DNA from 3 places in the Priestia sp. TSO9 genome. Region 1 is predicted to be linked to each of the others. Evidence: riboswitches for the same ligand, from Rfam matches in the RefSeq annotation. Region 1 holds a riboswitch; each other region holds the start of a gene.
The links. A riboswitch is a leader RNA that binds a small molecule or an ion and turns the genes downstream of it on or off. The one in region 1 is predicted to bind ZMP and ZTP.
Positions count from the first base shown of each region.

Region 2: another riboswitch for ZMP and ZTP. It lies ahead of LJC66_RS14560 (phosphoribosylaminoimidazolecarboxamide formyltransferase); the one in region 1 lies ahead of LJC66_RS07860 (phosphoribosylaminoimidazolecarboxamide formyltransferase).
Region 3: another riboswitch for ZMP and ZTP. It lies ahead of LJC66_RS12215 (phosphoglycerate dehydrogenase); the one in region 1 lies ahead of LJC66_RS07860 (phosphoribosylaminoimidazolecarboxamide formyltransferase).

Region 1 is NZ_JAJEKD010000010.1:62,052-72,822, reverse strand. It holds gene LJC66_RS07895 (HD domain-containing protein) at 395-1,366, opposite strand; gene LJC66_RS07890 (MazG nucleotide pyrophosphohydrolase domain-containing protein) at 1,405-1,725, opposite strand; gene LJC66_RS07885 (LOG family protein) at 1,825-2,406, shown strand; gene LJC66_RS07880 (cysteine hydrolase family protein) at 2,453-2,989, opposite strand; gene LJC66_RS07875 (cupin domain-containing protein) at 3,219-3,566, opposite strand; gene LJC66_RS07870 (class I SAM-dependent methyltransferase) at 3,602-4,237, opposite strand; gene yeiL (transcriptional regulator YeiL) at 4,346-5,008, shown strand; gene LJC66_RS07860 (phosphoribosylaminoimidazolecarboxamide formyltransferase) at 5,164-6,330, opposite strand; ZMP/ZTP riboswitch at 6,379-6,457, opposite strand; gene LJC66_RS07855 (DMT family transporter) at 6,620-7,531, opposite strand; gene LJC66_RS07850 (MerR family transcriptional regulator) at 7,521-7,925, opposite strand; gene LJC66_RS27690 (hypothetical protein) at 8,410-8,544, opposite strand; gene LJC66_RS07845 (hypothetical protein) at 8,706-9,299, opposite strand; gene LJC66_RS07840 (CPBP family intramembrane glutamic endopeptidase) at 9,958-10,563, opposite strand.
Region 2 is NZ_JAJEKD010000014.1:42,932-53,702, forward strand. It holds gene LJC66_RS14525 (DUF3916 domain-containing protein) at 424-963, opposite strand; gene LJC66_RS14530 (esterase/lipase family protein) at 1,226-1,858, shown strand; gene LJC66_RS14535 (hypothetical protein) at 2,365-2,598, opposite strand; gene LJC66_RS14540 (hypothetical protein) at 2,734-3,135, opposite strand; gene LJC66_RS14545 (helix-turn-helix transcriptional regulator) at 3,135-3,341, opposite strand; gene LJC66_RS14550 (helix-turn-helix transcriptional regulator) at 3,672-3,899, shown strand; gene LJC66_RS14555 (DUF2178 domain-containing protein) at 3,901-4,251, shown strand; gene LJC66_RS14560 (phosphoribosylaminoimidazolecarboxamide formyltransferase) at 4,375-5,541, opposite strand; ZMP/ZTP riboswitch at 5,590-5,668, opposite strand; gene LJC66_RS14565 (ketoacyl-ACP synthase III) at 5,946-6,935, shown strand; gene coaD (pantetheine-phosphate adenylyltransferase) at 7,088-7,573, opposite strand; gene LJC66_RS14575 (UvrD-helicase domain-containing protein) at 7,914-9,419, opposite strand; gene LJC66_RS14580 (ATP-dependent nuclease) at 9,412-10,771, opposite strand, start outside.
Region 3 is NZ_JAJEKD010000013.1:788,092-798,862, reverse strand. It holds gene LJC66_RS12225 (DUF6143 family protein) at 1-388, opposite strand, end outside; gene LJC66_RS12220 (hypothetical protein) at 657-1,118, opposite strand; gene LJC66_RS12215 (phosphoglycerate dehydrogenase) at 1,243-2,442, opposite strand; ZMP/ZTP riboswitch at 2,611-2,689, opposite strand; gene htpG (molecular chaperone HtpG) at 2,900-4,777, shown strand; gene LJC66_RS12205 (tubby C-terminal domain-like protein) at 4,808-5,368, opposite strand; gene LJC66_RS12200 (DUF817 domain-containing protein) at 5,424-6,230, opposite strand; gene hpaB (4-hydroxyphenylacetate 3-monooxygenase, oxygenase component) at 6,379-7,815, opposite strand; gene LJC66_RS12190 (group I truncated hemoglobin) at 7,955-8,317, opposite strand; gene LJC66_RS12185 (SMP-30/gluconolactonase/LRE family protein) at 8,541-9,398, opposite strand; gene trhO (oxygen-dependent tRNA uridine(34) hydroxylase TrhO) at 9,606-10,574, opposite strand.

The DNA of each region.
Region 1 (10,771 bases):
TTGTTTCTGCTTTATGCAGCTTTTTATACATCCTTGATCTAACAGGTTTTTCTCCTCAGGTGATTGGAGATAAGATGTATAAAAAGTGCACGCTTTATAATATGAAAAATAAGAAAAATATAGTAATTATGGTAAATATATGATATTATTTACTTGCGGTGCTATGCATTCTTCAACGAGTATGAATGACAAAAAGCAACCTCCTTCCAATGCCATGGGATATGAGGTTGCTTTTTATTTTGCTTACCTTTTGACTGGACAAATTATAACCTAATCCTATATTTTAAATATGTACATGTATATTTCACTTTTATCAACTATTAAAAGCAGCTATGATCAACCACACATGTAAGAAAAGCACCTTATTTAACTAAATAAGGTGCTTTTCTCTTTACTAAGTATTAAGAACTCTTATGAATGTTCCTTTTAAAGACTTTTCTAGAGCATACTGATTTAATTCTCTTACTTTGGTGGAGAGCTCTGTTGCTTTCTTCATTCGGACGTTCCCTACTAACACAAAGGGATCAATAATCCGTACCTTTTTCTTTTGGTGTATGTCATAATCTACCTCATCATTTATTACTTTTTTGCTCATATCTTTCATTTTTTGTAGCACTTCATGGTCTTTGCTGTCAATTAACTTTCTCCAAACTGTTTCATCATCCGATAATAAGTCATCAAAATGAATAATCTCCTTGGCCATTGCGATCTTTAATATATCCGTTAGTATAGCATACCCATATACATTTGATGGATGAAGAAAGAAGTCAATGACCTCCGTATAATAAGCTTTAACAAACCATTCTGCAGCCTCAATTGTTTTTAAAAAAATTTTGCCGTCAACCACTCTTAATTCATCTACAAATTTACAAGCATTGTCTGAAGAAATCATATTATAGGTAGATAAATCACGAAGCGTATAATCGATGCGGTCTGCACACAGCAAAGGAAGAGGTTGTTCTAATAAGGACCATTTCTCAATAGGCAATATAGACAAAATATTAAATCCATGCTTTTGTAAAACAGAAGGGATTTCTGATGATTGAATTATTTTGTCAAATATTTGATCGTGAAAATCCTGTTCTGGATTATTTAAAACAAAATCTATGACATGAGAAAAAGCTGTATGAGAAACGTCATGTAATAAGCCAGCTATTTGTTCTTCTATAGATCCACCTAACCTTCTAATCAATAGCATGACACCTACAGAGTGTTCAAATCGTGTTACATTCCACTTTGGATTCACTAAATAACTTGCGCCACCTTGGTGAATCTTTTTCAGCCTCTGAAGGGGCTCAGTATGTATTAATTCTGCTAGGACTGGTTCTAAGTGAAAAGATCCATAAATGAAATCATGAATTTTCATAAAACGACTTCACTTTCCCTTCTTTTGTCACATCTATATCATTTAGTAGAATAACGCTCTGCAAGCTTCTCTTTATGCGAACTGAATATTTCTTCTAAAGAAATATCATATTTGTTAGCAATAACAATCAAGTTACCTAACACATCTCCTAGTTCTTCCGTTAATTCTTTCTTATTTTCTTCCAAAGTTCCAGTTACTTCATCTGGTCGATCCCTTCCGATTTCTAAAGCCCTAATAGCTCGTGCTACTTCACCTGTTTCCTCGGCAAGAAAACCAATTCGAATAAAGATATCTAAATCTGACCAACCTCTCATTTTGTAGTAGTCCTTTACCCATTGTTGAAATTCTGTTACGTTCATTAAATGGTTCCACCTTCCTTTTTTAACTTCAACTAAGTTTACCAAATCATCCATTATTATGTATAATCAATAACGGTGATTACATAGGAGGGGATCTTTATGAAAAGAATAGCTGTATTTTGTGGATCAAGTAATGGAGCATCTGACCTTTATATTCAAGGTGCAAAGGACCTGGGAAAAGAACTTGCTAAACGTAATATTTCGCTCGTATATGGTGGAGCAAGTGTTGGAGTAATGGGTGCTGTGGCTGATGCCGTGTTGGAAGCTGGCGGACATGTCATTGGCGTCATGCCTACTTTCCTTGAAGAAAGAGAAATTTCTCATAAAAACCTGTCAGAGCTTATCGTTGTTAAATCTATGCACGAGAGAAAAGCCAAGATGGCTGAACTTGTAGATGGATTCATTACATTACCAGGTGGTCCAGGTACACTAGAGGAATTCTTTGAGATTTTCACATGGGCTCAGTTAGGGTTACATCAGAAGCCTTGCGGATTATTAAATATTAATGATTATTACACACCACTTATTTCTTTATTTAATCACATGACAGAAGAACAATTTCTACAGGAAAAATATCGTTCTATGGCTCTTGTAGATACAGAACCACAAGGTTTATTAGATCAATTCAATACATATCAACCTCCTTCAGTTAAAACATATATCACAAAAGCACAAAGCTAACAAAAAAACAGGATTAGACACTATCTAATCCTGTTTTTTTGTTAGCTTAAAATATAATTTCGTTTACTTCTTTTAATGTAACGAATCTGCCACCTAGCATATTATTATGATGTTCTACTATTTTAGAAGCTGAAAGCACAGCCGTATCAAATGTGCTATGGGCATCTTTTACTAAGATATTCTCTTTATACCCTAAGCTATATGCTCTCCTACAAGTAGTATCCAAACAAAATTCAGTTTGCATACCTGCAATGACTAATTTTCCGATTTCAAGTTCCTGAAGTTTTTTGTATAAAGTTGTTTGATAAAATGCGTCCCAAGAAGATTTTTGAATAACTATATCCGTTGGTATGGGGCCGACATCCTGATGGATTTCCCATGTGACTTTTCCTTCACTAAGCATACTATCCGAACTGGGGTCTGTATGCTGTATATAGATAATTGGCACATTAGATTTGTGTGCTTTTTCCCTTAGAGAAGTAATATTTTTAAGTACTTGTTGTTCATTACATAAAGATCCACCTTCATAAGAAAACATGATGTTTTGAACATCGATAAGCAACAAAGCTGTTTTTTCACTCATTTAATTGTATCCCCCTATTGAGTTTTGTGGTAAAAAATTCAAAATAATATTATATCAAATTAAAATCTCATATTATATAGCTTGATCCTGCAAAATCTAGCTTTCTTTGAAATGTACATAGTATATAAATGTAGTTACCATAATGTTTTTATCGGGATTTATCTGTATATACGTAAAAGCCATTTAAGACCTATCTTAAATGGCTTTTACAGTGGTTATGTTATTTTATTTACTCATCAATAATTATCGTATCAGCATTTATATCTTCAAAACAAAGGTTTACTGTTCTTTGCTTCGCTCTGGTTCTATGTACGGTTCCAGCTGGTATAAGTAACGTATCATTAGGTTTTAAAACAGCAGTATCCTTACCTTTAAAATCAATTAAAAGTTCTCCCTCTAAAACCATAAAAAGCTCATCCGAATTAGAATGATAGTGCCATTTGTATTCGCCTGAAAATACAGCTATACGAAGGCAGTGATTATTAATATTCGATACAGGAAAATTCACGTGTTGATCTTTAATATCTTTTGTAATTTCTTGAAGATTAATCTTTTCTAGCTCTAATTTCTCTACCATTACAATTCTCCCTTTATATTTTCTTTGTAATAAATTCAATTTAATTTCCCCATATACACTAAACCATTTGAACGATTTCTATTCATAGTTGTATATTCTAATTTCTTATATGCTAAGGTTTCAAATTGATCTATCCATTCTTTCACGCGTTCTTCGCTATGATGACGTAAAATAGCCCCATCTGGTAACTCAAAAACCCCATATGTATGATACTTAGTGAGTCCCTTTTCATAACGTAATTTATTTCTTTCATCGCTATTTAGTAGAAAATCGTTGATGTAAATAATACCTCCTGGCTTTAGTACCCGTTTAATCTCATTTAAAATAGCGTTTTGTTCCTCATTTTTATGAACACATGTTAAAACTGCAAAAAGTAAGACAGCATCCAAAGAATCATTAGGAAAAGGAAGCTTCCCACTTTGAATAACTTGAAAATCGATTTCTGAGTTATGAAACTTAGCTCTTTTAATCATTTCTTCTGAAAAGTCTACACCATGTAAATTGTTATAATCGTAGCTTCTTAATTCCAATAAAGTCCGTCCATACCCACAACCATAATCTAATATGACAGCATTGTGATTAACATGTGTTAGGAATAATTCAGGTTGAAAAGGCGTAGTAAATTCTTTTTTATTAGCTACTTCATTCCAATATTCATCTTGTTTGATCATCTTTATGAAACATCTCCCTATTGATCTATCAACTTTGATTGCATCATAGCATGTAAAAACATAAAATAATGTGAGATATCTCATATTTTTATAATAGTAGGAGAAAAAATGAAATTTTTAAACGACCCTATGCAAAGTTACTATGTCGAGAAATACTCTATTCAATCACTTTTTTCCTTTCCAATTACTCCATTTATTCAGGTCTGCGAATTTGAACGTGGTGAATTTATTTATAAGGAAGGATCCTATCCTCAATATATTTATTATCTTGTTGAAGGTAAGGCAAAACTCTATGTTACACACGAAAATGGGAAAGTGTCCTTGATTAATTTTTTACAAGCTCCAACATTTATGGGGGAAGTGGAACTATTAAATTCACAACGATATGCTAAAGCCATACAAACTATCACAAAAACCATTTGTTTGGCTATTCCTATTGATACCTGTAAAAATAAGCTCTTAACAGATGTTATATTTCTCAGATATTTATGCAGTTTTTTAAGCGAGAAAGCAACTAGAATTTCAGCAAAGTATACACAAAATCAGGCCTATCCACTTGAGAACCGTCTTGCTGCTTTTATAATGTTGTCGGCTGATGATAACTTTTATAAAGAAAAACATACTGAAGTATGCGAATACCTGGGTGTATCATATCGCCATCTACTCCATGTACTAGCCCAACTATGTAAATCAAATACTATTGAAAAGCAGTCACGAGGCTACATTATTAGAGACAAAGAACGTTTGAAAAAATTAGCTGAATTAAATTAAAGACACTCATAATAACCTCGTTTCATAAGAAAGATAATTATATGTATATGATATAAAAGGTAGTTACCATAATCATATGTATCGAAAACAGTTTAAAAGAGCCAGTCCCTTTATAAGTCTTGGCTCTTTTGGACTAATTATATTTAATTCATAGCTCAATGATGGAATACACGTATACCTGAATGTGCCATGATCATCCCGTATTCATTTGCTGCCTGTGTAACTTGTTCATCTCGTAAAGAATTACCTGTTTGAACCACATATTTAACGCCACTTTGAGCCGCACGATCGATATTATCACGGAAAGGTAAAAAAGCGTCGGATGCATAGGAAACGCCTTTTAACCTTTTTAGCCATTCTCGTTTTTCACTCTTACTTAGCCTAGCAGGGACCTCCTCAAAACATTGTTTCCAGTGCTCATTTTCTACCTCAGTAATATCATCATTAAGCCATCCATCAATTGCATTATTCACTTCTACACGAGAAATGCCTTCTCTGAACTTCATGTTAAGGGCCCTTGGATGTTGTCTTAGCCACCATTTATCAGCTTTTTCAGCAGCCAACCTCGTACAATGAATACGGGACTGCTGTCCAGCACCAATTCCAATTGTTTGGCCATCTAATGCGAAACAAATGGAGTTTGATTGTGTATATTTTAATGTAATAAGAGCAACAAGAAGATCTCTCTTTGCATTTTTAGGAATATTACATTGAGTAGTAACAATACGATTAAAAACTTCTTTCCCAATCTGTACATCATTTCTTTGTTGTTCTAGAGTAATTCCAAATACCATTCTTTTTTCAATTGGGTCAGGCACATAGTTTGAATCAATCTCTAAAATTAGATATTTTCCTTTCTTTTTCTGTTTCAAAGCCTCTAATGCTTCTTGAGTGTAGCTTGGTGCAACAATCATATCAGAAACCTCTGTTTTGAGGAGAGTAGCTACAGTTATATCCACTTCATCACTAAAAGCAGCACAATCTCCAAACGATGACATCCTATCTGTCCCACGCGCTCTTGCATAAGCAATCGCTAAAGGAGACAGGCCTAGGCCTTCAACAAAATAGGATCCAGTAAGTGTCTCATTTAGTGGAGAGTACACAGCTGCACCTGCTGGACTTACGTGTTTAAAAGATGCAGCTGCAGGTTGACCAGTCGCCTGTCGAAGCTCTCGGACCAGTTGAAAAGCATTTAATGCATCTAGGAAGTTAATATAACTCGCCTCTCCATTTAAGATTTTAATAGGCGTGTTCTCAGCATTCTGAACGTTAGCTTTACTTTGATTTGGATTCATCCCATATCGTAAACAAATTTCTTTCACTTAAAAATCTCCTTTCTAAATAAAAAAAGTATTTGAACTCATGTTCAAATACTTTGCCCAGGCGTACGGCCGTTATCTATGTGCTTCCTCATGGTCCTCCATGTTTACGCCAGTAACACATAGTCTGTTTTATAAGAAAATTTTACATAATAAAAATAATTTTAACAATACCTTTATCCAAATTTTTCTTTTTTAATTATATATCATATACAAATCTAATTTACACAACAGGTATTACCGGTAGTAATAAAGTCTATATATTTTCTATATAGACTTTACCAATTTATTCTTATACTGAGGCTGAAATCTTTTGTTTTTTTCGTAAGCGTAAAAAGCCAGAAGCTGTTAAAACACCTACAATAACTAAACACGTACCTATCACTTGAGGTAATGTAATAAGGGCACCCGTTAAAATAGAAAGCATCATGGTGACGACTGGAACTAAATTAAAAAATAAAGACGTATTACTTGCACCAATCGTAGCCATTCCTTTATTCCACCACAAATAGCCTAATACACTTGTAAATAGAGCCATAAAGAGAATAGCTCCCCAAGCTGACCACGTAACGTGAGACAAGGGCTGAGGGCTTGGTGAAAAAGCTCCTAAGATTAAAAGACAAAGAGAACCAACAATCATTGTATAAGTAGTGGTCTCCATCGAAGAACTACCATTCAAATATTTTCTTCCTAATACACCATATAAAGCCCAACATAGATTCCCTGCTAAGATAAGTAAATCACCTTTAGAAATGGATAATGTTTGAATAATTTCTAACGAACCTTGCGTAAGGACAAGAATAACACCTACTAAAGCAAAAGAGATACCTACCATCTGTTGTTTTGTAATAGAATTCTTTAAAATAAAATAAGCAAAAATTGCAGTTACCAAAGGGTTAGTTCCCATGATGAGAGCCCCGTTTAAAGGAGACGTATATTGCATTCCTAAAAAGAAAAAAGCATTGAACCCAAAAATCCCTATGATGCCAAGTAAGATATACATTTTCCAATGAACCTTAATAGTTTTTGACTTTATTTGTTTCTGTAATCCTAATATAAGAACCATAACGAGTGCAGCAATGCCAAATCGCCATGCCGCAGCACTTGCAGGGGAGAAATACTGAACAGCATACTTAGCCAGGTTGAATGTAGCACCTGTAAATATAGCGAAACCTATCAACATAAGGTATATTCTACTTTTCATTTTTCAAGTCTCCAATCATTGTTTCATACGTCCCTAATTTCTCTTTTGTTACGTTCATAACTGTTTCAATCTCTTGTTTTTGTTTTTCTAGAAGAAGTAAATGTTTGTTTAAAATATCTGCCCTCGTTTGAATTTTTTTTAATTGAATGGCAGAAGAACCAATATTTTCTAGGAGACATCCATCCTTTAAAAATTCTTGAATATCCTCTAGAGACATTCCTGTTTGTTTTAATATTTTCATAAATTTGAGTAGACGAATTTCACCTTCCGTATATCTTCTTTTTCCACCTTTTCTTAATGGTGAAGACAATAACCCAATCTTTTCATAATAACGTAGCGTATGAGCTGTAAAACCTGTTTTCGTAGCAACTTCAGATATACTATACAATTCTATTTCCTCCTTTATTTAGATGTTACAACTTAGAGTTAGCTCTAAGTCAATGGTTAATTTGCAAACAATAAAAAAAGACTCAGATTTTTTCTAAGCCTCTTCGTTTAATTAACATAATGTGCCTTATCGGAAACCAATAATAAAAAGCCTTTAGATACTTATTTCTAAAGGCTTAAAGATACGTTTTTTATTTTTAACTTACTACCATGTTGTTTCTTCTTTATCTGTTAGTTTTACAAGAAACGGAAAAAAAACAATAAAGAGTATAGCAACTACTCCACTTAAATAGCCTAGTCCTATTAAAGGACTAGCACCTTTAAAAGAAACAAATTGTCTTTTATTACATTTAGGACACTTCTTACCATTCTTAGAAAAACCCAGTAACCATACGCTCTTGGCATTCCATTTGTGTTTACAATGATTGCAACAAGCCATCTAGATGTACCACCATTCTCTTAAAATCACATTCCTATGTACAAAGATCTTATCAGTTTTTATTAAAACGCTTATTTTGTTTTCTAACATTAATAACTTTCCAGACAAACAAGCCCATAGAAACTAATAAAATTAACCAAAAAATTTGGAAAGATATATCTGCCCAATTAATACTCGATGTATTCATATTATCCCCTCCTGATAATATATACGAATGAATTCCATAAAAGTTACATATTTTCATTATTTATACAAATGCATCTTTGAAAACCTATTGTATACGACATTATTGTTAACATAATCCACATTCTAGGAAGTGAAAAGAGGAGCTAAAGCTCCTCTTTATTTTTATAAATCTTGATTAAAAGTCTCAGCAATAAACATAAATTCTACATCGTCTTTATGAATAAAAAATGTAGTACATCCATCAATATCCGTGGTCCTGTTTGATTGAGAACATATAACGTCTACCTCAACTAGTTCAAAATTAACAGCATCAGTACTTTCAGTATCCAAACCAGTTGTTAAATAGTGAACACTATCTCCAAAAGACTTGAAAACAAGCCTTCTTCCTTTTAGTTCCTCATCGTTCACCTCAAAATAATCGTTATTCAGTATGCCTTTAAAGGATGCCATTTTTGGAAAGCATTCAATATGATGGATACCTTCATAACACCTTAAGCTAAACATATAAGCGTGTGTTTCATTTGGCTCAATCTCAATACCGTATTTATAAGTAAACGTCTTATAAACCATTTCATAAAATAATGGAATGACAATATCGTCCCAAGCATCATAAGCATGAGCATGTATGGGAATTAGATGAGGGTATAAGCTCGTAATTGCTTGTTGGAAATTCAACAAAATGTCTGTGTCAGTAAGTTCACTCAAAGCAGCATCTACTTCATGATTCTTAATCTTAGATAATCTATTATCAATCATTAAGCCATCCCTCCTTATAAGAAAAGTGTTACTCTTTAATTATACCTTTATCGGGATTAATAACTGTATACCATATACATTGCTAGTTTACATAAACACTCTTCTCAGCACAAAAGGAGCACCTGATTACTTATTGATGCTCCTTTTCTTTCTATTAGTTATTAACAAAATTTATCTATGAGATTATCCTTTTATAATGGTTTTCTATTCTTTTTAAGGAGATAAGAATATGAGGTTGTTCGGAGGGTGTAAAGAATTTTAAGTCTTCCTGATAGTCATCAGGAGAGAAATACAATTTACCCCACTTTTTTAAGACCCATCCTTTAACCCCTTTAGGAATAATTCCATATTGATCTGATTTTAGATTGTTTATATCTAAAATACTAGAGTTTCTAAATCTCATTAGTGAATTACTCTCATATATCCGACAAGGCTTTATAAATTCAATTCTGTATAATTTTTTCTCTTGTAGTAGCATGTTATCCCAACCCTTGATGTCAATATTTATCTTAAATTTTGCATTGAAGTAATACTAATTAATACTCTTTCCTTTAATCCACTATAACTAGAATTCTATTGAGCTTGATTTGTAGTTAACGTAATTTGCCTTTTAGGAGGTATTTATAATTTATTCGAGTATTTCTCGACAATAATGATTTTAATTTTCTTTAATTATACTTGAAGGGCTCTTTTTGTTAGGCAAAAAGACAAACTTCGAATCAATAATGAAATGTAGTCCGATAGGAACCCATAAAGAGCCTGTCCCCACAAAAAGAAAAAACATAATACCACCTAAATAGGAAGTGAATAGCACTCCTTTCCAGCCTTGGTACAGATGAACAATTCCAAATAACAGACTTGAAATAATTCCAATCGCAACGATAGATAAATCAAAAGGTAAGTGGTCGAAATAATGAAACATTGCACCACGAAAAATAATCTCCTCGCAAATTCCTGCTGTAACTGCTATCAAAAGGAAAAACAGCCTTTCCTTGAAGTTTGATGGCAACAAGAATTGAATACTCTCATCACTTAATCCTTCGGAAATTTTCTCTCTAGCCTTCTTGGAAAAAGAAATCATAAAAACAATTATTGCAATACTAATTCCTGCCCCCACTCCCGCAGACAGTAAAAAATCTTTATCTAAAGAAAATAAAGGTTTTTTAATAAAAAATAAGTTGTTAAACGCGTGTTTAGTCAAAAGCCAATAGACTAAAAATATGATGACCAATATCCATTGGGTAATAACAATTTCTCCGTACATTCGCCACTTGTTTAGTTGGTTACTTTTTATTTTCTTTAAATAAAAATAGTCCCATACTGGATACCCTACAATAATTAATAATAAAAACAGAGTAAGAAATATCATGTTTATCACCTCTTAGTTGTTAATTATTTTCAAACCCAATTTATTATAACATTGTTATTTTTAGTAATTAGAATAAATTATGTTTTATTTTCCAATTGTAAAC
Region 2 (10,771 bases), on a different contig from region 1:
TCTTTAACAATATTAAAAATAAAAATTATTGCAACAACAATTGTACAAACTATATAAATCAAGCATACATCTCCTGTATCATTAGATTTAGCATTCTCATCTAAAACATTCCTAATTAACACAATGTACCTCATAAGCATCAAAAAAGCTTTTTATATAAGATACCATCTGGTAAAGAACATATTTAAAATCTTTTTCAAAAATTGTTCGTATGACTTAAACATAGCGCTAAATTTTAAACTTTGCTTTTCTATTGGATTCATCATATTCCTACTTTCTGTGTAGATCTATTTGTATTATATCACCATTATTTAACTTTAAATCAAAAATTTGGTTATTAATGCGCTATACAAAGGTAATTAACATAATACCAATTTATAGGTACTAAAAAAAGGATCTTTAATTAAAGATCCTTTTAAATAATCAAACAAGCTCTCCAATGAACCATAACTCGCCTTCGTGAAAGTAATCTTCGTCATTAATAATCTCTTTATACCCTTTAATAACTAGATTTTCAGGAATTTCTAATCCCCATTCTTTTTCTATGCTTCTTTCAGATGGTAGGAGAGTCCAACTTTGCTCCTCTGTATTCCTGTCAAAAAATCCATTTAAATCTTCTTTATCAAATAAAACTACAATTTGAGAATCAAATAACTTTGGTAATGATATCAGAATATAAATACGATAATCCTTCTCCAATTCAGTTCTTGTATCAATTAAATGCTGCATTCGATTAATCAGTGTCTGCATACATAGCTTTCTTACTGAATTTGATGTATTTTTAGAATCAATAAATGACTCATTAAAAGGCATATGAAGGTGCCAATAACCCAAATAGCTATTATCCTCAGGGCTAGGTAAAGAAGCCGTATATTCAGTGATAGAATTAACAAACGTACGACACTTTCGTTTTATCCCTCGAGTTTTCTTTTTTAAACCATTATCAAATTTCCATCTGCGCATTTTACTAATATTCCCGCCTTTCTAGAGAATTTAAATTTAACACAAGAAGGGTTAGAGATTCTATAAATTCTTAATTAACATAATCAACATTATCAGCACTAATTTATTTCTGAGTATCTTAATAGGTCATATGATAAACAAGTAATAGATATTAAATCTATATAACTTTAAATTCCTTATAAGTATATGTTTACCATATTAGATTTTTTATATATAATTTATACATGTTGTTAATTACATATTCTTGAAGAGGAGATAAAAAATGAAGAAAATACTTATTACATCAATTTTTGCCTTATCCCTAATCTTATCAGCTTTAGGATTTCAACCCTCGAGTGCAAAGGCCCAATCAGAACACAATCCTGTCGTTCTAGTTCATGGAATCAGTGGTGCATCTTATAATTTCATCCCTATTAAAAACTATCTAATTACTCAAGGATGGGATCGTAGTAATCTTTATGCTATTGATTTTTTAGATAAGACAGGAAACAATTTTAATAATGGACCTCAACTTGCTCGATACATTGACCAAGTGTTGAAAGAGACAGGAGCTAAGAAGGTAGATATCGTTGCTCATAGTATGGGAGGAGCGAACACGCTATACTATATTAAATATTTAGGAGGAGGAAATAAGATTGAAAATGTCGTGACGTTAGGAGGAGCAAATGGTTTAGTCTCGTCTACAGCACTCCCAGGTACAGACCCTAATCAAAAAATTCTTTATACATCTATCTACAGCATCAATGATCAAATTGTTGTGAATAGTCTCTCTAGGTTGCAAGGAGCAAGAAATATTCAACTTTACGGCATTGGACATATTGGATTGCTTTCAAATAGTCAGGTCAATGCATACATAAAAGAAGGACTAAATGGCGGGGGCCAAAATACAAACTAATTATTTTTAGATATGTAAGATACCCAAAGTTATTTACCATAATCAAAATTCTAGGAAACAAATAAAGAAAGCAGCCAATATAAAATTAGCTGCTTTCTTTATTTGTAGGTTTAGTTTTCATAAAAATTCCTGCTAATGCAATGAAAATAGCAGATACAAGTAATGCAGTTAACCCCTGCTTTAAAATAAAGCTAAAGACTATTACAGAAATTAAACTTAACAAAAACATTGATTTGACTAACATATTTCTCTTATTCATTTATAATCATCTCAATTCTTCGTACGGATAACATATAAAATTATTGGCGTTGCTCTCTTTGTCCAACGATCCAAGCTAAAACTAAAATAGAAGCTGTTACTACTAAAGCTGTAAACATAACTATATTCACCTCTTATTCCTTATAATTACATTTTAACACATTATAAAGAGGGAGAAATAAATGAATACGATACACAAAGCTAGTTAACATAATACCTCTTTATCGGTAGATAAAAGAAGCAGACCTTTAATTAAAGATCTGCTTCTTTACCTTAGCAAAAACTAAATATGTTCCCAATATAAGCACAATACCCAAACCGATAAAACTTAACCAATACACCCAAGGGTAACTATATGAAACTGTCGTAACTCCCGTGTTTCGATCTACTATGGTAGTCGTACTAGGAGTATAAATTGTATTAATAGTTAAGTACGTTAATAAAGCTTGAGCAATAAGAAATACACCTATTGCACGTTTCATAACCTTGCCTCCAAACTCATACATGTTTCTATGTACAGTTTAACATAAAGAGACTTAATTAATTGTTAGTTAACATAAAACCAATTACAGGAACTAAAAAGGCTAGAAATGTAATGTTTCTAGCCTTTTCAACCTTTACTTATATCGTCTTGCTGAAAAGAATTGAACAATCGGAAAGATAACTAATGACAGACATATAGCTGCAAATAAAGATATATTGCCGAAATCATTTCTTCTGACAAAAATAATGCGATCTGCTACCCATAAAACAAAGAGAGAGATTGTTAAGATATGATAACTTGTTTTGGCGCTTATAGTAGCAACCTTCTTACCCATTTCATCTTTTTGAACTTTTCTATCGAATCCCCAAGTAGCAAATTGAAATATGCTGGTTAAAACTACAACTATTCCTATAACACCAGTTACTCCTATACTATATCCATTTTTAAAATCTGCAATATACATCGTGATTAGAAAAAAAGCGAAGCTTAGCAAAACCACAATACCCAAAATATAATTTCTTTGCACATTCTTCATTACGAATTCCTCCCACTTTGATATAAAAATAATTCATCCACACTTACTTCTAAGTTTTCTGCTAGCTGAAATGCTAAAGCTAAGCTTGGATCATATTTGTTATTCTCGATAGCATTAATTGTTTGCCTAGATACTTCACAAGCTTTAGCTAAATCCTCTTGAGAGAGCTTTTTAAATTTCCTAAGTTCTTTGATCCGATTATCCATACTTATCAACCTACCTCTAAAATGTAAAAGACTTTTTACATTTATAGTATATGGTAATATTTTCATTATGTCAAATATCTTTTACAAAACATCTAAGTTTCTATGTATATCGCACATAGATTTAGTTAACATAATATTTCTTATAGAAAGTAAGAAATAATCCATATTTTTGAATGAAATAGAAAAAGGGTTCGATTCTTAGCGATGAATCGAACCCTTTTTAATATACTAATATGTATAATAATATTTATCTTTTGTATAAGTTTACTTTACCTTTATATAAGTTTGTTGTATTATTTGTTTGTAGTCAAAAAAAGGAAGGTGATTACATTGAAAGAAAAAAATGGTGACTACGTTGAAAATAAAGTGTATGAGCACCGAGTTTTAAAAAGAATGTCTCAAAAAGAATTGGCTGACGCTGTAGGAGTATCTAAACAAACCATATATGTAATGGAGAAAAATAATTATTCTCCTTCTCTCGTTTTAGCTTATCGAATAGCTGATTTTTTTGGCGTAGATGTTAACGATATTTTTAATTATGTGAGAGGAAGTGACTGAAATGATAACTGACAAAATAGAAAATGCCATTTTTTATCCTTTGAAAGTCTGGACAGAACAATCAAATAGTAACTGGAATATGCTTATTGGTATTGGGTTTTTATCGCTTATAATTGCAATAATTTTGGTATACGTATTTCAAAAAAAATTGGGTATGAGTGTATCTGACGAAAGAACAAACCAAATAAATTTAAAAAGTGCCCTTATCATGTTATGTGGAATCATTTTGTGCGACCTCATTTTCCCAAAAGAGTATATGTGGCAAATTTTCTTCTTATTTAAATATTCCCTTGCATTCATTGCTTCAGGTATATATCTTGCTGTTCGATATAAAAAGGATTTCTTAAACTAAAGAACTTTGTACACGATATTCAGAATTAGTTAACATATTGTGCCTTATCGGAAACAGTATAAAAGAGCCAGTCCCTTTATGAGATCTTGGCTCTTTTGGTTTGATTATATATTAATTCATAGCTTAATGATGGAATACACGTATACCTGAATGTGCCATGATCATTCCATATTCATTTGCTGCCTCTGTAACTTGTTCATCTCGTAAAGAATTGCCTGTTTGAACCACATATTTAACACCACTCTGAGCCGCACGATCGATATTATCACGAAACGGTAAAAAGGCATCAGATGCATAAGAAACGTCTTTTAATCTTTTTAACCATTCTTGTTTTTCACTTTTACTTAGCCTAGCAGGGATCTCTTTAAAACACTGTTTCCATTGTTCATTTTCTACTTCAGTAATATCATCATTCAACCATCCATCAATTGCATTATTCACTTCTACACGAGAAATGCCTTCTCTGAACTTCATATTAAGTGCTCTTGGATGTTGTCTTAACCACCATTTATCAGCTTTTTCAGCTGCCAACCTCGTACAATGAATACGGGACTGCTGTCCGGCACCAATCCCAATTGTTTGGCCATCTAAGGCGAAACAAATAGAGTTTGATTGTGTATATTTTAATGTAATAAGAGCGACAAGAAGGTCCCTTTTTGCATTATCAGGAATATCAGATTGAGTCGTAACAATATGATTAAAAACTTCCTTTCCAATCTGTATATTATTTCTTTGTTGTTCTAGAGTAATGCCAAATACCGTTCTTTTTTCAATTGGATCAGGCACATAGTTTGGGTCAATCTCTAAAATTAGATATTTTCCTTTCTTTTTCTGTTTCAAAATCTCTAATGCTTCTTGGGTGTAGCTTGGTGCAACAATCATATCAGAAACCTCTGTTTTGAGGAGAGTAGCTACAGTTACATCTACTTCATCACTAAAAGCAGCACAATCTCCAAATGAAGACATCCTATCTGTCCCACGCGCTCTTGCATAAGCAATCGCTAAAGGAGACAGGTCTAGGCCTTCAACAAAATAGGATTCAGTAAGTGTCTCATTTAGTGGAGAGTACACAGCTGCACCTGCTGGACTTACGTGTTTAAAAGATGCAGCTGCAGGTTGATCAGTAGCCTGTCGAAGCTCCCGAACAAGTTGAAAAGCGTTTAATGCATCTAGAAAGTTAATATAACTCGCTTCTCCATTTAAGATTTTAATAGGCGTGTTCTCAGCATTCTGAACGTTAGCTTTACTTTGATTTGGATTCATCCCGTATCGTAAACCAATTTCTTTCACTTGAAAATCTCCTTTCCAAATAAAAAAAGTATTTGAACTCATGTTCAAATACTTTGCCCAGGCGTACGGCCGTTATCTATGTGCTTCCTCATGGTTCTCCATGTTTACGCCAGTAACACATAGTCTGTTTTATAAGAAAATTTTACATAATAAAAGTAATTTTAACAATACCTTTATCCAAATTTTTCTTTTTTAATTATATATCATACACAAATTTAATTTACACAACAGGTATTATAATAAGAAAAAACCCTTTAAAATCAATAGTTTTAAAGGGTTTTTATTTTTATTATTAGGTCTAAATAAACCAAATTTACATTTTTTTCATATAATTTCATTGACTTTATTAGTACCTAATACTAATATCTATTTATATATCTTAGTAATAAAAAAGGGTGAATATAATGAAATCAACTGCACGTATTACAGCAATAGGTACATACGTACCAGAAAAAAGACTTACAAATGACGATTTAGAACGAATTGTAGATACTAACGACGAATGGATCGTGAAACGAACTGGCATGAGGGAAAGAAGAATTGCCGATGAAAATGAATATTCTTCTGACCTAGCTATTAAAGCAATTGAAAACTTAGTGGAGCAGTATCAAAAAGAGTTAAAGGATGTAGGGTGTATCGTTGTCTCCACTACAACACCCGACTATGCATTTCCAAGCGTGGGAGCCCAAATACAAGATTACTTTGATATTCCTACAACTGGGGCGCTAGACTTTAATGCTACCTGTGCGGGCTTTACATATGGATTACACATGGCAAACGCCTTTATTACATCTGGACTTCATCATAAAGTTTTAGTCGTAACTGCAGAAACGTTATCGAAGGTTACAGATTACACGGATCGTACTACGTGTGTTCTATTTGGGGATGGGGCTGCAGCTGTTTTGGTCGAAAGTGATGCAGAGCGCCCAAGTTTTATTGCTACGCATATTGGTACAAATGGAAAGGGAGGTAAACATGTATACCGCACCAATTTATCTACTACCATGCATGGACAACCTTTGAGTTCAAGTGGCAAGATGGTGCAAAACGGAAGGGAAGTATATAAGTGGGCATCTCGGACAATTCCTTTAGGTATGGCTGAATTGCTAGAACAAGCAAATCTACAAAAGAGTGAAGTAAATTGGTTCGTTCCACACAGTGCCAATTTACGAATGGTTGAGTCTATATGTGAAAGATCAGATTTTCCAGTTGAGAAGACATTAACTAGTGTCGAGTACATGGGAAACACTTCTTCCGTTTCCATTCCTCTAGCACTACAAATAGGGATAAACGAAGGGAAATTAAAAGATGGAGACGTTCTCTTACTCTACGGATTCGGAGGAGGACTTACCCACGCAGGTCATATTATTAAATGGGATTTAGGTAAGGATTAAATAATCTAAACAAAGATGATCCGCATGACAACACAAAAAGATCCTACATTATTTTGATGTAGGATCTTTTCATTTACTTCTATAAATAGAGTATGTTCATAAAAGCATAGAAAAGCACCCTTACTCCAAGATAATATGTGCGTGTACATTATTTATCCCTGGTAACATGGAACTTTCAATAAAAGTGCTTTTTCAACGTGCTCTGGAATATAACTGCTTAACCTTCCCCCATTAGAATAGATTTCCTTTACCATACTTGAACTAAGAAAAGAATATTTTTCTTCTGAGTGAATAAAGAATGTTTCAGCTTCTTTATATAGATTTTTATTTGTTAGCGCCATCTGGGCTTCATATCCATAATCAGTCACGGTTCTCAAGCCTTTGATAATCGCTCTATAATTGTGTTCTTTCATATAATCTACAAGTAATCCTTCAAATGTATCAACTTTGACTTTTTTATTATCTTTAAATGATTGTTCAATTAGCTGTCTTCTCTCTTCGGTAGAAAATAAATATTGTTTCTTAGAATTCACCAAACCAGCCACTAAAATTTCATCAAAAAATTCACTAGCTCTATTTATAATATCAATATGTCCATTTGTAATTGGATCAAAGCTTCCTGGATATATAGCCTTCATTTAATCACCTCACTTCTTACTACTAACTATTTCGAAAAGCATTTGGTAATCTTTTCATTTTGTTAGCAATAATAACTACTTTAACATCTTGTAATAGATTTGAATATGTTGTCCGTAAAAGTATACCTTTACGGACTTTGAGTATGTATAAAAAATTTATCGATTTTTACGTTCGTTTAAATTAAAAAAGAATTTACGAACGTATTCCAAAATACATACACTTTTACGAACGTTTTTAATGAAATAAGAGGGAATTATAAATTATGAATAAAAAGCCTTTGTTAAAAAAACAAAGGCGTTCATTGTTATTGGGCTTAGTATTTTAAGTAGCTTTTAAAAATTATATTACCTTTATTACTTTTTCTATAGAATCTAGATTACATAAACTCCTTAGTTGTTGCAAATGATTTATATACCTGGTGTCGTCTAATATAACAATCATTTTTTCTTCTCCTCTTGTGGTAGCTACATAGTGTTCATTTACATCCCGATTCCAATAGATTTTATAATCGGAAGCGAATAATATAACTTGTTTAAATTCCAGCCCTTTTGAAGAATGCACCGTCATAATTTTATGATTATGAGTACTACCATCAAATGCAATATCATAGTCTGAAACCCTGATTACTTCTATAAATGATTGTAATTCATTAATATCCATAGGAATATTTAACTTATAAAACAAGTCTGTTAATACCCTTGTTATTTGCTCTTCTTCAATATCCTGCTCTTTAAGGACTTTTATTATATCATTAATTTCTTTTACATCGGCTGAACTGTACTCGCCTGCTAATTCACTTATAACATCATATATTGAATAACGATCGTTCTTAGCATACTTTGCAAGTTCTATAAGTAACACAACGTTTCTCGTGCCATTATCTAAGGGGGTTCTTGGTATATAGGTGAAATTATAGCCATGTTCATTTAATTCGTTTAGTATTGTTTGTGCCTGATTATTTGTTCTAACTAAAATAGCTAGCTCTTCTTCAATATTTAGTAAATTTTCGCCAGAAGTTAAATTGTCTAAAATGTCACTTATAGGCCCCGAATCGCTAATTCCAATGACATTTTCGACACATTCTCTCTCAGAAAATAAGTGTCTTGTTTCTTCGTAGAATAAGTTAGAATAGTTTTGAATGTCTGAACAACAACGAAAATTATTAGTTAGTGAATAAACATTAAAATCATTTGGATTAATAATCAAACCTTTGAAATATTCCGGGTCTGCTCCCCTCCAAATATAAATAGATTGTTTAGGATCTCCAACAATGAACAGTTTTATTTTTAGTTCATCTTTTAGATACATAAATAATTGATGCATATCCTTATCACAATCTTGATATTCATCAATAAATACTTTGAAAAATTTTGCGCATAAATATTGTCTTGCTGCCTTAGAGCTTTTTAAGATTCTAAGAGCCAGCTGAAATTTAAAATTTTTTTTATTATCATTAAACGCACTTAAAATATTCTGATTCCTTAGTATGCTTAATCCTTCTTCACTTGTGTCAAATTTACTTTTTGAATATTCTACATCAAAATTATCATTATAGCTACTGCCTAATGCATCTCTTATAAATGGTCTAATTATTTCTTGTTCTACAAAACTATCATTAGTACCAACAAAACTTCCTATTGCTTTTCCGCCAAGGCGATCCTTAATTTCCTTAGCCGCCTTCTTAGTAAAAGTAATTGCAGCAATTTTATAATGAGTTGTATTATTTGTTAAATCCCAATTCATTTTTCTTACTAAAATAGATGTCTTTCCAGATCCTGCACCAGCTGAGATTAGAACATTTTCAATATCTTCGATAATTTCCTCTCGACTTTTTTCATCAGTCATGGTTGACCAACTCCTTTAGGCAACAAAATTGATCACTGTTAAAAATTTTCTCGCAATCTTGAGCATCTAAACCATTAGTTAATTCGACCATATTATAAAGCTTACTTGTTTGTAAGTAATCTATAGGAGTAGTTGTTTCTAAAACCGATTGCATCTTTTCTGCAATAACAATGTTCAAGTCATGTTCTAAATCTATTCTAGATAAGTATATGTTACTAGCTTCCAACTCCATTACAATATCTTTTGATTTTCCATAGATTTCTAACTTTGTTTCATTAAGTATTCTCTTTTTATCTTTCTTACTAATGTTATCAGCAAGAGTAATTTCTATTGGAGCTAAACTATCTTTTTCCAGTAACTTCAAACATCTGTTAAATCCAATAAGGTCATAAGTAGAACTTGAACCTCTTTTTGCTTTTAAGTCGTTATCTGTTTTAATTAAGGTTTTAATTTCCAAACTGTTCAGAGTCTCAGTATATTGTGAGAAACTAATTCCATCTACTTCTAGTAAGTATCCGCCGTCTAATTCATATTCAGGGTGGGTTTCTTCTAATATTTTTTCAAATAGAACTTTTTCAGAGGGACCTTCAATCAATAAAACTCTCTCTGCAAATAGTGCAGCTGATAGGGATTTATTAAGTTTCCTTTTAACATTTTTGTAGTTAGAATCAACTTTGTACATATGTGAAGAACAGGTCACTCTGTCCTTTGAAAATACTCTTATTAGTCTAGTATTATCCATTTCATATAACAATTCAGGGGAATGGGTCGACAAGAAAAAGTAATTATACGTAGGTTGTTGAAATAATTGCTTTGATAGTGCAATTTGCATGGATCTATGCAAACTATTCTCAGGTTCTTCAATTAAAAAGATTATAATTTTATCTGAATTTTTCCTTTTAGTTATGTAGTTAAGGATGGAATAAGAAAGTAATTTTCTTCTGCCATCACCGGATGTAGGATAATAGTTATCATCACCATCTTTTTTGATGTAAGGAATAACATCTGAAAAAAATCCTTTAATAGACATCTCCGATTTAATTTCAATAGAAATGTTTTCATTTTTTAAAGATTTATATTCAGTCGTTATTTCTTCTTGAAATCCCTTTATTATATTCATTGTGCCTATCTTATCATTCAATTGATCGGTTATCCCTTTAATTTCACCTATAATGCCTATGTCATTTTCATCACTATGAGATTCATCAAATATTATTTTCTTATTTTTATGAAATAGTTGATCTAAGTCAATCAGTGGATTTATATAAACTACTTTGAAAACATTATCTAATATATAAGAAGTTCCTCTGGCTGGAATATCTATAAGATTTTCCAAATCTACTCCCCATTTT
Region 3 (10,771 bases), on a different contig from region 1:
GAACAACACGGTTAAATACGTTTACCCCTTTAGTAGGAAAGCCTTTTACCATTTCTGCAAATTTAATTTTCCCTTTTGGCTTTGAACGTATTGTAGTATTTGCTGGACTCACATTGTCTGAAGTTGTTCCTTTTCCAGGCGGGATAGAGTTAAACCAAATTTCAGCAGTAAAAGATTCGTTGGAATAGTTAGTAATAGTAAAAGCATTCACAAATAAATCTACTCCGGAGCCAGAAGGGTTAACTAACCCGCCCCAAGCATTTCTATTTCCACCAAAACGAATAGGCTCAGTTTGTCCAACAAAATAGTCTCCTTTTAAAGATTGATATAAAGGATTAGGTATATTAACAGCTTTAATATAAGGTTTGCTCGACTCGTAATTCGACATACAATCATCTCCTTTCTATACTATATTTTATGAGGTTTTTCTATAAATGCTTGGACACGTGCATAATATATTTAATCTTTATATAAACGCAAAAAGATAGACCCGGTACTGAGCCTATCTTTTTTGCTTTTATAAAATAAAATTTCCCCTTCATCTTTTCCTTACTAATGCCCTCGTTGACTGCTGGTGTATAAACGGATTGTTTTTTGACTTTATATTCCGATGCTTTTTTAATACGTCTACTATCACTTCTTAAAGTAGTAATCACCTATTCTTTTGTAGTCATAAAATGAAGAAGTCTTACCTTTTTTTCGCAATATTCAATAATCTCGTAACAAGTTGTGAGGATATCATGTCTAGACAGTTCTATTTCATCAAATACAAACTTTGAAAGCTGCTTCTGCAGAACCTCCAGCTTTTTACTGTCTTCTTCATCGATCCATAGTCCTTCCGTAATACACACATCTGCTAGTTTGTTAATAGATTGAGCCGTCCAGTTTAATCCGGCTGAAGAAACAGTTTTTGTAAGTAAATCGTTTTTTATAGCTAGAATAACTTGACACACATGGGTATAAGCATCAACTTTCTTTTGGATAAATGCTTTCCGAAGCTCTTGCTTGTATTGCTCTTTCGACATCACTACGGCTACGACAGACGTAATGAATGTTCCTGCCAGCGCGATGAGTGACCCTATCAAAATTCCTATCAGTTCTCCTGACAAAACGCTCACCTCTTTAAAGGTATTTCTATATGCTATGGGAATGAAGGAAATGATATGAAGATAAACACTATGTAAAAACAGCCCTAACTTTTCTAAGTTAGGGCTGCAACACTAAAATATGAGGGTAACCGAATTAGATAATACGACTTGTAATAATTCCTTCAATTTGACCAATTTTTTCTTCTAGCTCAGGCACAATCTCGTCACTTACTTGATTGTCAATATCGATCATTGTATACGCATATTCACCGCGGCTTCTGTTCACCATATCTGCGATGTTTAAATTGTAGTTTGAGAATACTTGCGTAAGTTGTCCTACCATATTCGGAACGTTGTGATGGAAAGCAGCTACGCGTTTTTTCCCAGTGTAAGGAAGAGATGCATTCGGGAAGTTCACTGAGTTTTTAACGTTTCCAGTTTCTAAGAAATTTTTCACTTGACGTGCTGCCATTACCGCACAGTTTTCTTCTGATTCTTGAGTTGATGCCCCTAAATGAGGAATTGGTACAACATTTTTCATGTTCAAGACATTTTGATTTGGGAAATCTGTAATGTATCGTCCAACTTTTCCACTTTCAAGAGCAGCTTTCATATCTTCTTCGTTTACAAGCTCACCGCGTGAGAAGTTCAAAATATGAACATCAGGTTTCATGATGCTAAACGTTTCTTTATTGAAAACACCTTTTGTGTCGTCCGTTAATGGAACGTGAACCGTAATATAGTCAGATGCTGCAAATAGTTCTTCTAGAGACATTGCACGCTGTACGTTGCGAGACAAATTCCAAGCTGTATTAACAGAAATGAATGGATCAAAACCAATTACGTCCATATCTAAATCAAGCGCGTCGTTTGCTACAAGAGCACCAATTGCACCTAAACCAATAACGCCTAATGTTTTACCTTTGATTTCTTTTCCAACAAACTGTTTTTTACCTGCTTCAACTAACTTAGGAATTTGATCACCTTGGCCGTCTAATCCTTTTGTCCATTCAACTCCAGCAAATAAGTTACGAGAAGAAGCCATAATTGTAGTTAAAACCATTTCTTTTACTGCGTTTGCATTAGCTCCTGGCGTATTAAATACAACGATACCTTGCTCCGTGCAAGCGTCCACCGGTATATTATTAACTCCTGCTCCAGCTCGTGCAATGGCTTTTAAATTTTGGTCAAATGCCATGCTGTGCATGTTAAAGCTACGCACGACAATCGCATCTGGATTTTCGCTGTCGTTGTCAATTTGATAACCTTCTTGATTAAAAACATTTAGACCTTTTTGTGCAATGTTGTTTAATGTTTTGATTGTTTGTACTTTTTCTAATGTTAATGTGCTCATTTTGTACTCTCCTCTGATTATCATCGTAATTTTACATGTTTTTACCTTTGGATAAAGGAACTTCATTTTTAATTTTTTTAAAAGTCTGGTTTTTTAGCCTACATGTCTGATAACTTCTATATCCTCTCCCCCTAAACAGAAAGAGGTAAGAGATATGTATTAATCCCTTACCTCTGCCCAGGCGAACGGCTACGTCACTATATGCTTCCTCACGGTTATCCGCGTTTCGCCAGTCACATATAGTCTTTGAAATTAAGTATATTCTAGCAAACTCTTTCAGAACGTTCAACCTTTTTTTAAAAGTTTGCTTTTTTCAGTCTAATTTTTAATCTCTTTAGTGAATCTCCTAATATATTGACAAATATCCTAATACATGTTAAATAAAAAGAGTGATTAGCACTCTATCCACTCAAGTGCTAATTATTTTATAAGCCCTATTTGGAAAGGAGAACTTCTTATGTCAAAAAAAGAATTCAAAGCCGAATCAAAGCGATTATTAGAGATGATGATTAATTCCATCTATTCTCAAAAAGAAGTATTTTTGAGAGAACTTCTATCAAATTCAAGCGATGCAATCGATAAAATTTATTACAAAGCCTTAACAGACGACTCCTTGCGTTTTAACAAAGAAAGCTATTACATAAAAGTAACACCACATAAAACTAACCGTACCTTAACCATTACGGATACTGGGATTGGCATGACGCAAGAAGAGCTTGAAAGCAGCTTGGGCACAATTGCGCGAAGCGGTTCCCTTGCGTTTAAAAATGAAAATGAAACAAAGGACGGACACACGATTATTGGCCAATTCGGCGTTGGGTTTTACGCAGCGTTTATGGTGGCAGATGTCGTAACGGTGATTAGTAAAGCGTTAGGCAGCAATGAAGCCTATAAATGGGAATCTACTGGTGCTGATGGTTATACAATCGAACCTTGCGAAAAAGAAACGGTTGGAACTCAAATCATTTTAAAAATCAAAGAAAATACAGAAGATGAAACATATGATGAGTATCTAGAAGAGTATCGTTTAAAAGAGATCATTAAAAAATATTCAGACTTTATCCGCTACCCGATTAAAATGGACATAACGGAAAAACGTCCTAAAGAAGGTTCTGATAACGAGCTAGAAGATTATACAGAAGAGCAAGTTATCAACAGTATGGTACCGATCTGGAAGAAAAACAAAAATGAATTGACTTCAGAAGACTATGAGCAGTTTTATTCAGAAAAGCGCTACGGGTTTGATAAACCGCTCACTCACCTTCACATTAATGTGGATGGAACGATTCGCTACAATGCTATTTTATTTATTCCAGAAAATAGTCCGTTTGATTACTACTCAAAAGAATTTGAAAAAGGACTTGAACTGTATTCAAACGGCGTATTAATTATGAATAAATGCGCAGATCTTCTTCCAGACTACTTTAGCTTCGTGAAAGGTATGGTAGATTCTGAAGATTTATCTCTTAATATTTCGCGTGAAATCTTACAGCAAGATCGCCAGCTTCAGCTGATTGCCAAAAACATCGGCAAGAAAATCAAAAATGAATTAAAAAGTTTGCTTAAAAACGAACGTGAAAAGTACGAGAAGTTTTATGAATCATTTGGCCGCCAGTTGAAGTACGGCGTTTACAGTGACTTTGGCAGCAACAAAGACGTATTAAAAGACCTGCTTTTATTCTATTCTTCTACAGAGAAAAAGCTCGTAACACTAGATGAGTATGTATCGCGCATGCCTGAGGATCAAAAGTATATCTATTATGCATCAGGCGAATCGTATGACCGAATTGAAAAGCTTCCTCAAGCAGAATTGGTTACAGATAAAGGGTACGAAATTCTGTATTTCACAGAAGATATCGATGAATTTGCAATTAAAATGTTAATGACGTACGAAGAAAAAGAATTTAAATCTGTTTCAAGCAGTGACTTAGGGATTGAAGCAGAAGAAGAACAGCTCAATGAGTCTGAGGAAAGAGAAAATAAAGAGCTATTTGACTATATGAAAAAAGCTTTGGCGGGAAAAGTAGGAGATGTGCGCGCGTCTAAACGTTTAAAAACACACCCCGTTTGCTTATCAGCTGATGGTGAAGTAACGATTGAAATGGAGAAAATTTTAAGTGCTATGCCTGATAACCAGCATGTAAAAGCAGAAAAAGTGTTAGAAATTAACGTAAATCATGATGTATTCGCTTCTTTAAAAGATGCATTTGAAAATGATAAAGGGAAATTAGACCTTTATACAAATTTATTATATAACCAAGCTCTTTTAATTGAAGGCTTATCTATTAGTGATCCAGTTGAATTCACAAATGATATTTGTAAAATTATGATATAAAAATCAGGCGCAGAATCATTCTGCGCCTGATTATATGTATGGCATAATAAAATTAGTTATATAGTAAGAAGCGATAAAAATGAGTACGGGCAGTTCTTCTGTTACTCTTATTGAGTGTTTGCCTTCTTTAAAATGAAAAAGCTCTGATTTAAATTCTGCGACTTTTTCTCTTTTTCCATTAAAAATACACGCTTCCTCTACGGCTTCATGACTGTTTAACATGTAGACGTTATTTCCCCATCTAATTTCTTGTGCTCCTTCGTTTTTGATTATTCCTTTCCCTAATAGATACCCCACTGTTTTTCCACTTTCTTTTATCACCCACCGGTGTTTTTTTATGTGATCAATAAACACCGTTCTTCCTTCCCATTGAACTTGTAAATGTACCTTTAAGCCGCAGGAAAAGATAGGAAACCAAGAAATAGAATCTAAAACTGGAAGTCCATCACGAGTTAAAAAATCAATACTTTTAGTCCACATATTTTTATGCATTCTCTTAAGCTGTCCGACATTTTCTCCATTTTCATTTGTAACTGCTACGGTCTTCCCCGCTGATTTAAAATAGGGAAAATAAAAAATATATTCCTGCATATAAGCCTCCAAAGCTTCTGTACCTTATATTAACAGCGTGTACATAGTTATGTTTCTATCTTTCATATATTTCGTTTGTTTCTTTTGATTTCTTCCTTTGTTTAAATTGGCTCTGATTTTCTTTTAAATGCTTTAGTAAAGCAACAATCAAGAAACTAACAATCACAAGAAGAAGCCAAGAGCTAATTTTACTTATATGAACCATTGTCCACTGCTGCTGTTGATCTGGATACTGCCATGCTCCGAAAAATGTTGCGATATTTTCAGCGATCCAAATGAAAAAGCCTATCAGTACAAAAGACAATACTAAAGGCATGCGATATGTACGTTTGTTAACCGTAAAATACACAAAAGCTCGATAAAAAATAAGTAAAGTAAAAAGTTTTAAAAACCAGCGGAAGTCGTAAATAAAATGATGCGTGAAAAAATTAAGGTAAATAGCCATACTTAGTATACTGACAATCCACGTAGAAGGCCAATTCGTAAGCTTTAATTCAAGCCTTCTCCACACTTGGCACATGTAGCTGGCTACACTAGCATACATAAATCCGCTGTACAGCGGAACTCCCCAGACTTTAGTGAAAGCTTTTTCCGGATAGCTCCATGAGCCCATATGAACTTTGTAGAGTTCTAACGCTAGTCCAATTAAATGAAATACTGCGATGACTTTTACTTCATCAAGCGTTTCGCGTTTAAACATCACCATTAAAACTTGAGTTCCTAGACAGACTAATAAAATAAGGTCATATCTAGAAATAAACGGTACTTCAATTATTTTTGTCAGAGCCAATGTAAGAAAAATAATAACAGGAAAAACACAGGATTTTGCTTGTTCTAAACCAAAATAGATTAATTGCTTCATTGTAACATCCTATCTTTATAGTATTCCTTAGTATTTTCACAGAAATGATTCTCTGAAAATTATTGCAGATTTTTCAAATTTATTCAATAAGCATCTCCGCTGTTTTTGTAACGAAACTATCATACCCAGCGGAGATCATTTTTCTCCATTAACTTTTCAAAAAATCGGTTACTCGCTGTACATAGCCCTCTTTATCGTAAGATAAGTACAGATAACTAGTTAACTGTACAGGCTCACCAAAGAAAAAACGTTCATACAGCGTTTCTCTTGTGCCAAACGGACTCATCGTTAAATCCCACGCTAGTCGAAAAAGCTTAATTCGATCTTCTGCTCCTCTCGATTTAGCTTGCAAATAACGCGTAATATCTTCTTTAACCAATGAGCGGCACGTATTTTCTGTTGGTATTGCCATTAGTCCGCTTGCACCTAAAAGCTGGATAATTTCTGTAAAGGTAGGATATGTTTTTGAAAATATATTTGCGGCAATACGAAGTGTAGTTTCATTCGGACGCATGTATCCCCATGGATCAATCTCCGCTTCTTCTTCTGCTTTCATCACGAGAGCTTTCATCGTTTCTAACGCAATAATAAGCTCTGTTGCTTTTTCTCGTACATGCGGATAGTCTGTAATGTTAATGGTTTCAATCAGAGATTGTACAATTCCTAATACAAATTCTGTTTTGACAATTCTCCTTGAAGTTACTTGATGCAGAGCAAAAGCTGAGAAAGAACTAGAAGCAAGGAATGTATTTGATACGTCTACATTTTCATAGAAGAACACGCGATTCCACGGTACTAATACATGGTCAAAGACAACAATTGTATCCATTTCTTCGAATCTAGAACTTAATGGATAATCAAACGTCGACTCTTTTCCTGCAAATGATTCTCTACAAATAAATTTAATTCCTTTTGTATTACTTGGAATTGAAAAAGCAAACCCTTTTTCTTTTCCTTGAATGCCCGCTGAAGACAGTACGAGCAGCTCATCTGTCATTCCGCCCTGTGTAGCAAGCAGTTTCGCGCCTTGGATAACGATTCCCTCATTGTTTTTATCAACTATTTTTGCAGCTATCGGTTCGTCGTTTTGCTCGTAATAAAATTGGATTCGATTGACTTGAGGATCGATGAATGTATGAGTGAGCGATAAATCTTGCTCTCTCACATATTCATAATAAGAAAGGATGTTTTCAGGAAAGCAGTTTTCCGTTCCTCTCAGGAGTTCTGCAGAGGATGCAAAAGCCATTAATACGGTATTCATATAATCTGGACTTCTTCCCATCATACCATGGGTTAATTGCGCCCATTGCTGGGTCATCTCTCGTCTTTTTTTTAACTCTTCTTTTGTTTTAGGCTGTAAATAAGATGTACCAACAAATTCTTTAGAAGACGGAGATTGATATGTCATGATATCTTTAATTTTTTTATCATGCTGAAGATCATAAAGCTTAGCTTGACTGTTAATGGCTCCTTTAAAAGCCGGATGTTCTGATATATTGCCTGTTACGAGCTTGCCATCAATCCATACATTTGCTTTTAATTGATTAATTCTCTCTACGTATTGCTTCCCATTAATTGCTGACATACTCCCACTCCCAGACTTTCGATAAATATTTTTACCTATTGCATTTTTATCATATTACGATGTCTTTTCCATGTTTCCTTCATACATCACAGCTTTGAGCACAAAAAAAGAAGGTCACAGTAACCTTCTTTTTTATAATTTATTTATATTGAATATCATTTCTTAAGGATTCAACTTTATTTAATGCTTGGTCAATATCCGGCTCTTCAACATTAAAGTGAGCAAGTGCATCGTGAAGATGCTTAGCAATTGCATTAAAATGTTCGGGTTGAATATTCATATTTGCATGTGCTTTGGCCATCGACTTTCCTGAATATTGATTCGGGCCACCTAAGGCAAAACTTATAAACTTAGCTTGATGCCGACGCTGTTTATCCATGTCCGTATGCTCGAAAAAGTGACTGACCGTTTCGTCTTTTAATACGAGTTCAGAATAAAAATAATCAACTACTTTTTCAATCGCTTCTTGTCCGCCCACTTTTTCATACAATGTTTGTTCCAAAACAATTCCTCCTTTTGTACCTTTTCCCATTATTACCCAATAGAAGTGTTCATATTCTTTAAAAGGCTTCTTTATGGAAATTCGTTGTCCCCATATTTTATTCCTCTTCCACATAAAGAATAAAATGTAAAGAAGTGAACACAATGTAAAGGAATTGTAGAAGCTGCATGTAACATCTCTCGTTACTAGGCTTAGGAATCATTACATTTTCACAAGCGCTTATCTAATATACGTAAGTATAAGCAGGGACGCCTTTCACTCCTACTCGGCATGAAAAAAGAGAGCCGGCAGCTTCTTCGTATTTTTCTTCTTCCTTAGCTGTGGTGATAAATAAGGTTTGTAAATCGTCTCCTCCAAATGTACAGCAGGTTACATTGGAAACAGGAAGATGAATAGATTCTATAATTTCTCCTTTATCTGGATCTACACAAATGACTTTCGAACCTCCCCAAAGTGCTACCCATAATCGATCATGTTCATCAATTGTCATTCCATCGGGAAACCCGTCCATATCCGAAAGGTCAATCACCACTTTTTCATCTTCGAGCCTTGTTGTTTCTTTCGAAAATGAATAAGACATAATTTTATTTTTCGGTGAATCAACCAGAAAGAATTTGTCTCCTGTTCGATTCCAAGCTAGCCCATTTGACACGCTTAATCCTTCTTTAGCGCTCTTAATGACACCTTTTTCATCTACTACGTACAGCTGGGCTTTTCCTTCTTCATCTTCTTCACTCATCGTTCCAATCCAAAAGCGATTATATGGATCACATTTCCCGTCATTAAAACGCATGGTTTTTTCAAGAGTATCTAAACGGATATACTCTTCATGATTCTTTTTGTTTTTATCAACTAAAAGCAGCTGATTACGGGTAGAGACAATCAATTTTGAATGATTGGTTTTAGAAACGCTTGTAACGACTGAAGGAAGAGCAATATCTTCTAAGGTTGTCGTTTTTGGATCGTACGTAAGAAGCTTTTTATCTAAGATGTCTACTAACACTAATTTTTGATTTTCTTCATCCCATAGGGGTCCTTCAAGCAAACGGCCATCGTACTTTTTTTCAATTTTTGCTTCCATTTTCAAGCTCCTTTTTCATTTTTATGTACAATCATTTTTTTATAATCGCTTTCTCAAAAAAACATTCTTTTAAACAAATAGAAAAAGTTAGGAATATCTTTCCTTTTTCATAAATACCCGTTGTATGACATTCTTTAAACACCAGGTTCTAAGAGAATCTTTTCATAAAAAAAGCAGCACGCTTTGTATAGCGTGCTGCTTTTTTTATTATAAAGTTACGTGTTCTTTTTCAAGCTCTTTAACACGTGCTGCAAACTCTTCTTCTGTTAACCCGTGTTCTTTTACATAGCGGTTACGAGGACTCACTCGGCATTCATGTGAACAAGCGCGTAAATATTTGTGTTCATTTTCTTCAGAAGCTAAGATTTTCTTATTGCATTCTGGGTTTGCGCAGTTAACATAACGTTCACAAGGATCGCCGGTAAAGTGGTCTTTTCCGACAATCACATGCTCTTTTTGGTTAACTGGTACGCTGATGCGCTCATCAAATACATAGCACTGACCGTCCCATAGTTCACCTTGTACTTCAGGATCTTTTCCGTATGTTACAATACCTCCGTGAAGCTGGCTTACGTCTTCGAAACCTTCTTCAACAAGCCACCCAGAGAATTTTTCACAGCGAATACCGCCTGTGCAGTAAGTTAAGATTTTTTTATCTTCAAACTGATCTTTGTTGTCGCGAATCCATTCAGGAAGCTCACGGAAGTTTCGAATATCCGGACGAACAGCTCCTCGGAAATGACCTAAATCGTATTCATAATCGTTTCGTGCATCAATTACGACAGTATTCTCATCTTGCATCGCTTGATAAAATTCTTTTGGGCTTAAGTAATTACCCGTTACGCGAAGAGGATTCACATCTTCTTCTAATCGAAGAGTTACTAATTCTTTGCGGTGACGCACGTGCATTTTTTTGAACGCATGTTCATCTGCTTCGTCTATTTTAAATACAATACCTTCAAAACGAGGATCATTTTTCATCGTTTCCATGTATTTATCTGTTTGTTCAACTGTTCCTGATACCGTTCCATTGATCCCTTCAGCCGCAATTAAAATGCGTCCTTTTAATTCAAGCTCTTTACAAAATGCCAAGTGCTCAGCTGTGAACTCTTCAGGATTTTCAATTGGAGTGTACAAATAATATAGTAGTACTTGATATGGTTTTCTTTCAGTCATGTTGCTTCTTCCACCTATCTGTTTATATTTGCAAGATATAATGCATGTAGGTCGGTTATTGTGAACCGAATTGATGGTAACAATTCATTACTTAAAGGTACATTACGACAAAAACAACATCCTTTTTATGAGGATGCTTCTATCTAAAAAGTATTACAGTGAATGATTGTTTCAAAAACATACAGTATTTAAGCCTG